Regions from separate parts of the Ensifer sp. SSB1 genome, predicted to be linked through region 2. Evidence: riboswitches for the same ligand, from Rfam matches in the RefSeq annotation. Region 2 holds a riboswitch; the other holds the start of a gene.

Region 1 (5,743 bases), on a different contig from region 2:
TCTCGGTATCGCGGCGAAAGACGCCAAAGGAGAGCTCTTCAACCAGGTAGCATCCCGGATGACTGAAGCTCAAAAGGCAGATTTGCGGACGGCTTGGAGTGCCTTGCGAACGATACAACAAGTCGCCGCCCACGAGCGAACGGCCCTTGCACTCAAGCAGGCAGAGTCTTTGCGGCAAACCAGGAGGCAAGGGTTGTCTCTCAAGTGAAAGAGCTTTCGCGATTGAGAACACGGTCACGGCGTGCGTCGACCCTGTGTTGCGTCGCTTATCGGACGATAACTTGGACCGTAGGGAGTAGCCTTACCGCGGTGGTGCTTTGGACATTCGACTGAAGGGTGGCCCATTGTCCAACGCCATAAATCACTAGAGTGCTCGGACGAGATCGTGGAGTTTTGAGATGGAGTGCCGCTATGTTTCTTGTCGACCGTGAACTCGAGGCACTCACTGCCTTTCGGCGCGACCTGCACCGGCGGCCGGAGGTTTCGGGCGAGGAGCGGGAGACGGCGGAAACGATCGTGACGGCGTTGGCCGAGACGAGGCCGGATGCGGTGATATCAGGCCTTGGCGGGCATGGGGTGGCGGCAATCTATGAAGGCCGCGAGCCGGGCCCGACCGTCATGGTGCGGGCCGAGCTCGACGGGCTGCCGATCGAGGAGATTTCCGAGATCGCGCATCGCTCTCAAATCAACGGCAAGGGGCATCTTTGCGGCCATGACGGGCACATGACGATCCTGATGGCGCTGGCCAAGGGGCTCGGGCGCGAACGCCCGGTGAGGGGCCGGGCGATCCTGATGTTCCAGCCGGCCGAGGAAAACGGCGCGGGGGCGGCGGCCGTGCTCGCCGATCCAAAATTTTCGACGATCAAGCCGGATCTCGTCTTTTCGCTGCACAATTTTCCGGGATTAAGCTTCGGCCATGCGGCGCTGCGCGGCGGACCGGTCAACTGCGCCTCGCGCGGCATGCGGATTTCGCTGTCCGGCAAGACGGCGCATGCCTCGACGCCGGAGGACGGGATTGCGCCGACCTTTGCTGTTGCTTCGCTGCTTGCCGGCCTGACGGCGCTCGGTAACAACGGGCCGCTCGACGAGACCTATACGCTTGTCACGGTGACGCATGCGCGGCTCGGCGAGGCGGCCTTCGGCATCAGCCCCGGCCATGCCGAGATCTGGGCGACGCTTAGGACACTGACCGACGAACGCATGGCCGGTCTCGTGGCCCGCGCCGAGGCGCTGATCGCCAAGGAGGCCGGTGCTGCGGGGCTGAAGGTTGCGATCGGCTACGAGGACGTGTTCCACCAGTGCAGCAATGCGGAAGCTGCTGTCACCGCGCTCGAGCGGGCCATGGACGAGGAGGGCGTCAGCCATGACAAGGGCGCGGGCGTGCTGCCGATGAAGGGGTCGGAGGATTTCGGCCTTTTCGGGCGGGTGGCGCCAGCGGCGATGTTCTTCCTCGGCGCCGGCGAAAACCATGCGCGCTTGCACAATCCCGATTATGACTTTCCCGACGATCTGATCGGCATCGGTGCCAAGGTGTTCATGCGGGCGATCCGCAACGAACTGGGGTAGAAATGTTATTTTCGAAGCTATTGTGCGAGGCCGCTAATGACCCGAGCGTTGCCAAGTAATCGCGTCAAAATATTCGGTAGTCAGAACCAGATTGAGATGCGCGGTTATAGGTCGAAGCTGAAGGTTCTATCAAGGCGAGTCCGTCCACTTCTAAATCCTTACAGTTCCGCATCGATGATCATTGACGCGACCTGAACGTAACTGGCTCGTATCAGTTTATCAGTCAAGGGCAATAGACAACGAACTGGTCGCTCAAGACTTAGCCCTCAACATTCTTCGCACCTTCTGCGAGAGTTCATCAAGAGTCGCCATAACTCGGTTAATCTGCGAGAGGGTTGCCGATAGCTCTGGGCCATACCTGATTATGAGATACTCTCTGCTTGCGGAAAGAGTTGCCAAGTGCGCCGCCGTCCGTTTGCGCAGAACGAGCCCCGCTTCTACTGCTATTCTTGTCCGCTCGCCAAGATCGTGCTCAAAATCGCGAATCGCCTTATGGTCGAGGCCTTTGGAAAGCAGAAGAGCGTTTAGATAGAGTTCGATCGAATGCAGAGCGAGAAGACGTTGTGGGATGCGGTGGAGTTTAGATAGCCCCTGACCAAGCTCCACGGCAGCGTCTTTGTACTGCGCCGCCAAGTTCATTATGTCCCGGACATTTGCTGTTTCGCCAGGATACGCAAGGCCCATTCAGGTTGCTCTCCAAGATTGAGTGAAAATTCCGTCTGACAGCTTCGTTGTTGATCGCCAGCAGCTTTCATCATTCTGACGGAAGCGGTTGATTTGGTGGTTGGCGACCGTGTTGAGGAACGTGCCCTCGAGTGTGTTTCATCTGCCGCCGTAACAACTCCATAACGTCTTCCAGCCGCTTCAGGTGCGTTCTCCAAGTCGAACAAGATCCTTCAGCATCGTCCGAAGTTCTGGCCAGGGCGGATCTTCGAGCTTCAGGTCGGGATCGTGCATAACGATTAAGCAATGAAGCTTTGCGGTAACTTCTGTCAGCGAAGAGGGGCGTGTGATCCACATAACCCGTCCGGATATCCCTGCTTGCTCCGCGAGCTCCTGTTCCAGAGCGACCGCCGCACTGTATCCCAATCGCTGGTCGGCGTCTTTCCATTGCTTCCTGCGTCGACGAAGTTCGGCTCGTGCCTCGGACAGCCGCTCCGCGTCCAGTTGATTAGCCAGTCGATTAATGCCGGGCAAGGACTGGACGACGATGGGCGGATCGTTTCCAGCAAGCTTCAGCTCGACCACCGGAAAGCCACCCGCGATTTCCAGCATTTCCGCTTCGACCTTTTGCCTAAGGCGCGTCGCTCGCACCCGCTGTTGATGGCAAGCGTACCACCGGGGCCACATTTCCCTTACAGGCGTGGGCCCGCTCGCTCGTCGCTGACCGCCGACTTCCGCGACCTGCGCGTTTAACACGCGTGAAGCAACAGGAAGCAGGTTTCTGCGGTCGATCAGACGGGGCATATTTTCTGCAGCGCCGCCCTGCGGATTTTCTTTTCCACGCATAATTGCAGGCATAGTTCTGCTATTCTCAGAATCAGCCATGATCCAAGCTCTCTAAAGCTAGATTTGGGTCTAGGCCGCTTGTGGTACCTCATACCAGAAACGGCGTGGAACTCGTAACAGGGATACGATAACGAGTAATGCAGTGCACTTCAATAGAAAATCGTATCGGTGTTACGAAATGATGCCGATTCAATGTAAGATGGCGCGCGCAGCGCTGGGTTGGGGCACACGGGATCTAGCGAAAAATGCCGGCGTGTCGCCCGATACAATCGCTAGACTAGAGCGCGGCGAGCGGCTTCGAGAGGCGACCATCGACGTCGTCCGATCGGCTTTTGAGAAAGCTGGTATAGAGTTCATCCCAGAAAACGGTGGCGGCGCCGGTGTCCGCTTTTCCAAACCAAGAGCCTAAATCAAAGGCAACGACGCGATCGAGATTCACGCTGAACCGTCTTAGTGTCGCATTGGAGCGACTTTGCGGCAGCGCCGCTGACCATACTTGTGGCAGCTGCGGACGTGGTGGGGAACACGGTGATGCAATGTTGATCGCCAATAGTTGACATCACCTCCCGCGCTCCCCTAGCTTCCTCCGTTGCCGAGGGGCGCACCTGACGGTGCTGAGACGGCGGCGAGCCAGACCCTTGAACCTGATCCGGATCATACCGGCGGAGGAACGGCAAGGGCCTATCTGGCACATCAGCCGCGTCTCCGCCGTTCATTTGGATCTCCGTCATTTGTTTTTGGGAGATCGTTGGTGCCTGCACAGAGTGTGGAATATTGCGAGGTAGGATTCCGAGAGACGAGCCAACCGATGCCTGGTCTTGATCATTCGGTTTCCTCGCTGATACTTGGAAGCACCCGGCATCTTGAGGGTACCTCTGCTCCCAGGTGGAACCAGCCATGACCGCTATCGCCGTTACCATCGCAGGCTCGGATTCAGGTGGTGGCGCCGGCGTCCAGGCGGATCTTAAGACGTTTTCGGCGCTTGGCGTCTATGGAGCCAGCGTGATTACCGCTGTCACGGCGCAGAACACCCGGGGTGTCACGGCTGTCGAGGATATCTCTCCGGCCGTCGTTGCTGCGCAGTTGGACGCCGTGTTTTCAGATCTCGCCGTTGGTGCAGTGAAAATCGGGATGGTGTCCCGCCAGGAGACCATTGCCGCGATCGCATCCGGCCTGAAGCGCTATCAACAGATGGCAGTCATCGATCCGGTGATGATTGCCACTTCCGGTGACGTCTTGTTGCGCGCGGATGCGATCGCGACGCTCAAGGAGGAGTTGCTGCCGCTTGGCCTCATCGTGACGCCGAACTTGCCCGAAGCGGCGTTGTTGACAGGACGCGCGATTGCGGAGAACGAGGCGGAAATGGCGCGTCAGGCGGAGATGCTTCTGAAGTATGGTGCGCGTGCAGTGCTGATGAAAGGCGGACATGCGAAGGGCGACGAGGCGGTGGATATCCTCTTTAGTGGGGATACACCGTTGCGCTTGGTGCGTCCGCGGGTCGAGACGAGGAACGATCATGGCACCGGCTGCACGCTGTCAGCCGCAATTGCCGCTGGTCTTGCTCGCCAGCAGACGCTTGAAGACGCGGTGGTGGCCGCCAAGACCTATCTGCATGAGGCGCTTGTTGCCGGCGCCGCTTTGAAAATCGGGCAGGGGCGGGGGCCGGTCCATCACTTTCATCGGTGGTGGGGGTCCAGCGGCGATTAATTCCATTCCCGGAGCCTTGTTCATGCTTAGCTTTAGGAAACTAGGCTATTGCATTGTTTAAAGGGCAACAGAATTCCCGGATCGGAAGCCGGAAGCTCGTCGCCTGCAAACACAAGATGAGTAACGGAGGACGCGCGTTTTGGTTCAGGCTACCGCGGCGCTGGCGTGAGCCGGCTGCTCTGCCTTGAGCAGTTTTCGGTAGAGCGCGACATGCTCGCGGCCACAGTCGACATGGCTCATCGGGCGCCTGAGGGTTGCCCGGAGGTTGTCCCAGGATCGCGGCGTACTCAGCACGTCTATAAGCCGATCGGCAAGGTCTTGTGCGCTGCCGGCCCGGAAATGGTAGCCGTCCAGGCGGTCGCGAACTTTCTCGGCCATGCCGCCGATATCTGAACACAGGATCGGTCGGCCGTGATGCAGGGCTTCCTGAATGACGACCGGGGAGTTCTCCCACCAGACCGACGGCATCACCACCCAATCAACCGAGCGCATTAGTCGCGGCATGTCCTGGTTCTGGTAGGCGCCGTAGAAGCGGACGCGGCGGCCGGCATCCTCGATCAGTTTCGCGACGCGGTCCTGATAGTCGGTCGGCTGGCGTTCGAGGTTGCCGCCAAAGATCATCAGCGTCGAATCGTCTCCCCAGATCTCCTCGGGTACGCGCGAAACAGCGTCGATCAGCACATGCACCCCCTTGAAGGGGGTCATCTGACCGAAATAGGCAAATCGGTTACGTCGTGCGATCGGTGCGGGCAACTCACGCGCAGGCGTCTTTTCACCCATGACGATGCCGTTTTCGATCACAAAGATCTTCTCGGCGGCGATGCCCCACTCGACATAGCGATTGGCGAGAAAAGCGCTCGGGGCGATGAAGGCGTCGGCAAGATTCAGCATGCCCCGCACGAATTGCTCGCGGCGGACGAAGCGCGCCACCGGGATTTCGGGGAAGCACGTGTGGCAACTG
Region 2 (5,743 bases):
AAGTGATCGAGACGCTGAAGGAGCGTGGCGTGTCGCCGACGCGGCCGATCGTCGTTGCCGCCTTCACCAACGAGGAGGGCGTGCGTTTTGCGCCCGACATGCTCGGCTCGCTCGTCTATGTCGGCGGCCTGCCGCTGGAGCCGGCGCTCGCGACCATCGGCACGGATGGCTCGTCGCTGGGCGAGGAACTCGAGCGGATTCGCTATGCCGGCAATGTCGAGCCGGGTTTCCTCAAGCCCCACGCCTATGTCGAGCTCCATATCGAGCAGGGGCCGGTGCTGCAGCGCGAGGGCTTTGCAATCGGTGCCGTCGAGAACCTGCAGGGTATTTCCTGGCAGCGCGTGACGATCGATGGTGTCGCCAACCATGCCGGCACGACACCGATGGCGATGCGCTCCGACGCCGGTCTCGCCGCCGCCCGCGTCAGTCTCTTCCTGCGCGAGCATATCGCCCGCTCGAACGCGCCGAGCGTGGCGACCATCGGCACCATGCGTTTCGAGCCCGACGCGATCAACGTCATCCCGTCGCGTGCCGTCTTCACGGTCGATCTGCGCGATCCGGACGAGGAACGACTGCTGGTGCTCGAAGCGGCGCTGTCGGACTTTCTCGCGCGTATCGGCGCGGAAGAGGGTGTCCAGATCTCGGTCGAGCGGCTTGCACGCTTCCAGCCGGTGGCTTTCGATCAGGGCATCGTCGCGACGATCGAGGCTTCGGCCAGCGCGCGAGGCCTCAATAGCCGGCGCATGACCTCGGGCGCCGGCCACGACGCCCAGATGATCGCCCGCATTGCGCCGACGGCGATGATCTTCGTTCCGAGCCGCGATGGCATCAGCCACAATCCGCGTGAACACACGGAGCCGGATGAGCTCGTCGCCGGCGCCAACGTGCTCCTCGATGTGGTCGAGTGGATGGTGAGTGGTCGCTAGAGGGGGATAGGGACTCTGCGCGTTCGTTGATTGAACGGGATCGATATCGCGCCTCCCTCTGCGCCGTCATGCTCGGGCTTGGCCCGGGCATCCAGACACAGGCGTTTCTGCGTCCGCGATAAACTGCGCACGTCACGTCACCCTTCGTCGTGACGAAGCAGACGTCTCTTCAAGGCTCTCTTTTCGTGTGACCTGCGCTTTTGCTGGATCCCGTATCGCTCTTCTGCCCGGGGGAAGACTCTGGCCGGTTCCCCTCGATAGGCCCTTCGGGCGTCCGGCGGAAAAGGTTGAGGAAACTGCTGCCGCCGTGCCATGCGCTGCCGGTTGGTCCATAATCCCGCCCGTCGCGCGAAGAGGATGAGTGGCGCTCGCTATCTCCGTCAAAGACGCCAACCCCGTCGATGGCGCCACCGCCGCCGCCTGCACCGGTCCCGCCGGGTCCTTCGCCCGCGCCGCTACCATCGCCGGAGCCCCAATCGCCGCCACCCCCATCGCCGCCACCCTCGGTGCCGCCGCTCCCGATGTTTTCGCCGCCTTGGTCGCTGCCGCCCGGAGCACCTTCGCCATTCCCGCCGTCGACATCGGCGTCGTCCGCATGGGCGGCGGAAATCCAGGAAAAGCCCGCGGCAAAACGCCCGTCGCGCGGGAGGCCACCGGCGAGTGCAAGGGCTCCCATCGTCAGAGCCGTCAGTCTCAGCAGGCGTGACCTCAAGTCTTTACTCCTTGTGCGAACGGCGTACTTGCGCCGTTTTGCAAGACCTTCTGCGCGGCAGAGACGGCAATTCATTGCGAATGAATTTCGCCGACAGCGACTTTCGCGTGAACTTTGCATACCGCTCAATCGACGCGGGGACAAGTTATTCGGGTGACGGGTGACGGGTGAAGTGGTGCGCAGGGTGCGGGGCCCATGGCGGCGACCACAACGCGCAGATGGTCGCCAGCCCCACAGCGGCGATCTTCCTAGCCCGCCGTGAAGGCGTCGGCCACAATCTGCGCGAACATATGGAGCCGCATGACCTTTGCCGATGCCAGCGTGCTTCTCGATGGGATCGAGCGGAAGGTGCACGCTCGCCCCTCCCGAGCATGACGGCGAAGGAGTCCGTTGGCGATCACCGCTTCCGCCTCTGGGGCGCTGGACGGAAGTCCTGCGCGAACTGAAGGGGCCGTGACTGGCCCCTTCAGCGTGTCTTTGCGTCTACTCGGCCGCGCCAGCCGCCCCTTCCACCGGCATGTAGAGGTCGCCGCCTTCGCGGTATTTCGCCGCCATTGCCTCCAGCCCTTCCTTCTGCGCCTCGGCCCGGATGTCGTGCGAGATCCGCATGGAGCAGAATTTCGGGCCGCACATCGAGCAGAAATGCGCGACCTTGTGCGCCTCCTTCGGCAGGGTCTCGTCGTGGAAGTTGCGGGCCGTCTCCGGGTCGAGAGAGAGGTTGAACTGGTCCTCCCAGCGGAACTCGAAGCGGGCGCGCGAGAGCGCGTCGTCGCGCACCTGAGCGGCCGGATGGCCCTTGGCGAGGTCGGCGGCGTGGGCGGCGATCTTGTAGGTAATGACACCCACCTTGACGTCATTTCGGTCGGGCAGGCCGAGATGCTCCTTCGGCGTGACGTAGCAGAGCATGGCGGTGCCGAACCAGCCAATCATGGCCGCGCCGATGCCCGAGGTGATGTGGTCGTAGCCCGGTGCGATGTCCGTCGTCAGCGGTCCGAGCGTGTAGAACGGCGCTTCGCCGCAAACGGTGAGCTGCTTGTCCATGTTCTCCTTGATCTTGTGCATCGGGACGTGACCGGGGCCTTCGATCATCACCTGACAATCCTTGGCCCAGGCGATCTTTGTAAGTTCGCCCAGCGTTTCGAGTTCGGCGAATTGCGCGGCGTCGTTGGCGTCGGCGATCGAGCCCGGGCGCAGGCCGTCGCCGAGCGAGAAGGAGACGTCATAGGCGCGGCAGATGTCGCAGATCTCCTCGAAATGCTCGTAGAGGAAGCTTTCGCGGTGGTGGTGCAGACACCACTTGGCCATGATCGAGCCGCCGCGCGAAACGATGCCGGTGACGCGATCGACGGTGAGCGGGATGTAATGCAGGCGGACGCCGGCATGGATGGTGAAGTAGTCGACGCCCTGTTCGGCCTGCTCGATCAATGTGTCGCGATAGACTTCCCAGGTGAGGTTCTCGGCAATGCCGTTGACCTTTTCCAGAGCCTGGTAAAGTGGCACGGTGCCGATCGGAACCGGTGAATTCCGGATGATCCATTCGCGGATGTTGTGGATGTTGCGGCCGGTCGAGAGGTCCATGACCGTGTCGGCGCCCCAGCGGGTCGCCCAGACCATCTTCTCGACCTCTTCGGCCATAGACGAGGTGACGGCGGAGTTGCCGATATTGGCATTGATTTTCACCAGGAAGTTCCGTCCGATGATCATCGGTTCGGATTCCGGGTGGTTGATGTTGGCGGGCAGGATCGCCCGGCCGCTGGCAATTTCCTGGCGAACGAATTCCGGCGTTACATGGTCGGGGATGTGGGCGCCGAAGCTCTCGCCGTCGCGGACCTTCGCCCGCGCCGCCTCGCGGCCGAGATTTTCGCGGATGGCGACGAACTCCATTTCGGGCGTGATGATGCCGGCGCGGGCATAGGCAAGCTGGGTCACTGCGCGGCCAGCCGTTGCCTTCAGCGGTGCGTGCTGGAACGGGAAGGTCGGCGTCAGCCGGTCTCCGCTCACAAAGCCGTTGTCCTCCGGGCGGACGGTGCGTCCCTCATAGGTTTCCACATCGCCGCGGTCGACGATCCAGTTGCGGCGGAGCCGCGGCAGACCGTCCTCGATGCGGATCTCGGCGTCGTCGGCTGTGTAGTCGCCGGAGGAATCATAGACCGTGACCGGCGGCTCGCCCGAGGTCGGGTGCAGCGCGATCTCGCGCATCGGTACGCGGATATCCGGGTGAAGGATGCCCGGCTTGTGGATCTTGCGGGAGGCGGGAAGCGGGCCTTGCGTGACCGAGAGGGGAGTAGGTTTGGTGGCAATATTCATGACGAGGCTCCAAGTTGCGATTGGAGACCCAGTTCTGATGCCGGAAAGATGAAAGACGCTCCGCCAGATGCTGGACGCACGGAATCCTGGCTTCGATATCTGCACCGTCCCTACGCCAGTATGAACTGGATCAGGTTCAACGGGTCACTGCGCTATAGCCGGCAAGCCGACCATCCAGCAGAATCTCAGCCCCTTGCGGGACCCCCCTGGTGAATGCCTAGATCATAGCCATTGATCGGCCCGGGACGTCAAGCGCGAATTCGCCTGTCGATGAAGATGCACCTAATACGTGTGTTTGCGGAAGTGAGTTTGGCGCTAGCGGTCGGCCTTATCCGGTGCCGACCGCTCAGCGTAGTCGGCGCGGTTGATACCATGGCGCTGGAGCTTGTCGTAGAAGGTCTTGCGCGGAATTCCGAGCGCTTCGATCGTCGCCTTGACGTCGCCACGCTGGGTGCGCAGCGCCTCCTTCAGGATTTCCGCCTCATAGCGTTCGAGCCGTTCGGGTAGCGCAAATCCCGGCTGTTTGGCAGGCGCAATCGCTTGTCCGAGTGGGCCTTCGACACCAAGCGCCACCCGTTCGGCAAAGTGCGAGAGTTCGCGCACATTGCCGGGCCAGGCATGGGTCATCAGGTGCTGTTGCGCAGCCGGCGAGATCATGGGTACGTCGCGCCTGAAGCGCTCGGCTGCCCGGGTCAGGAAGTGCGAGAACAGCAGCGGGATATCGTCGCGGCGTTCGCGCAGAGGCGGGATCGATAGCGTCACGACATTCAATCTGAAGTAGAGATCTTCTCGGAAATCGCCGCGCTCAACCGGATTGCCGAGATCGATCTTGGCAGCAGCGATGACGCGGATATCGACCCGTCGCACCTGGTTGGTGCCGAGTGGCGTGATCTCGCGCGCTTCCAAAACACGCAGCATCTTCACCTGCGTTGCCGGCGGCATCGCCTCGATCTCGTCGAGAAACAACGTACCGCCGTTCGCATGCTCTATCCGGCCGATGCGCTTCTTCAAGGCGCCGGTAAAGGCGCCCTGTTCGTGGCCGAAGAGTTCGCTTTCGATCACCGTTTCCGGCAGCGCCCCGCAATTCAGCGCCACGAAGTTGCCGTTGCGGCGCCGGCTCCAGTTGTGGAGCAGGGTCGCGACCACTTCCTTGCCGCTGCCGGTTTCGCCGGCGACCAGCACGTCCACATCGGTATCGGCGATGTGCCGAATCGTCTGGCGCAAGCGTTCCATGACTGGCGTCTGGCCGATCAGCGGCAGGCTGTCTCCGGCTGCCTCCGCGGCCCGTTTCAGCGCGCGGTTTTCCATGACGAGCTTTCGCTTTTCGAGTGCACGTCGCACGCTCTGCACCAGCCGGTCGGCGGCAAAGGGTTTTGGGATGAAGTCGTAGACGCCGTCCTGCAGGGCCTGCACCGCCATCGGAATATCGCCATGGCCGGTGACCAGGATTACGGGCAGGTCCGCGTCGAAGGCCGCGATGCGCCGATAGAACGCCAAGCCGTCGATGCCCGGCATGCGGATATCGCTGACGACGATGCCGTCGAAATTTGCGTCGAGCGTCTCCAGCGCTTCGGCGGCGCTGGCAAACGAGGCGACGGTAAGGTTGGCGAGCTCCAGCGTCTGCGTCATCGCCTTGCGCAGGTGGTTGTCGTCGTCGACGAGATAGACGGTCGGCTGCATTGCTCAGGCCCTCTTCAGGCGAACCGTGAAGACGGTGCCCTTGTCGCTGGTTTCGACGGCGATCTCGCCGCCATAATCGGCGACGATCTCCTTGGAGATGGCAAGGCCAAGGCCGAGC

What was found. A riboswitch is a leader RNA that binds a small molecule or an ion and turns the genes downstream of it on or off. The one in region 2 is predicted to bind thiamine pyrophosphate.
Region 1: linked by a shared signal. The riboswitch ahead of thiD (bifunctional hydroxymethylpyrimidine kinase/phosphomethylpyrimidine kinase) and the one ahead of thiC (phosphomethylpyrimidine synthase ThiC) in region 2 are both predicted to bind thiamine pyrophosphate.

The regions. Positions count from the first base shown of each region.
Region 1 covers NZ_JAEPRP010000204.1:6,218-11,960, forward strand. Annotated here, with positions in the region: gene traA (Ti-type conjugative transfer relaxase TraA) at 1-208, shown strand, start outside; gene I8N66_RS32435 (amidohydrolase) at 412-1,566, shown strand; gene I8N66_RS32440 (hypothetical protein) at 1,819-2,250, opposite strand; gene I8N66_RS32445 (hypothetical protein) at 2,431-3,114, opposite strand; gene I8N66_RS32450 (helix-turn-helix transcriptional regulator) at 3,254-3,484, shown strand; TPP riboswitch at 3,661-3,763, shown strand; gene thiD (bifunctional hydroxymethylpyrimidine kinase/phosphomethylpyrimidine kinase) at 3,973-4,782, shown strand; partial or broken gene I8N66_RS32460 (glycosyltransferase family 4 protein) at 4,927-5,743, opposite strand, start outside.
Region 2 covers NZ_JAEPRP010000021.1:33,464-39,206, reverse strand. Annotated here, with positions in the region: gene I8N66_RS07800 (Zn-dependent hydrolase) at 1-926, shown strand, start outside; gene I8N66_RS07795 (hypothetical protein) at 1,096-1,638, opposite strand; gene thiC (phosphomethylpyrimidine synthase ThiC) at 2,122-3,945, opposite strand; TPP riboswitch at 4,035-4,163, opposite strand; gene I8N66_RS07785 (sigma-54 dependent transcriptional regulator) at 4,261-5,625, opposite strand; partial or broken gene I8N66_RS07780 (ATP-binding protein) at 5,629-5,743, opposite strand, start outside.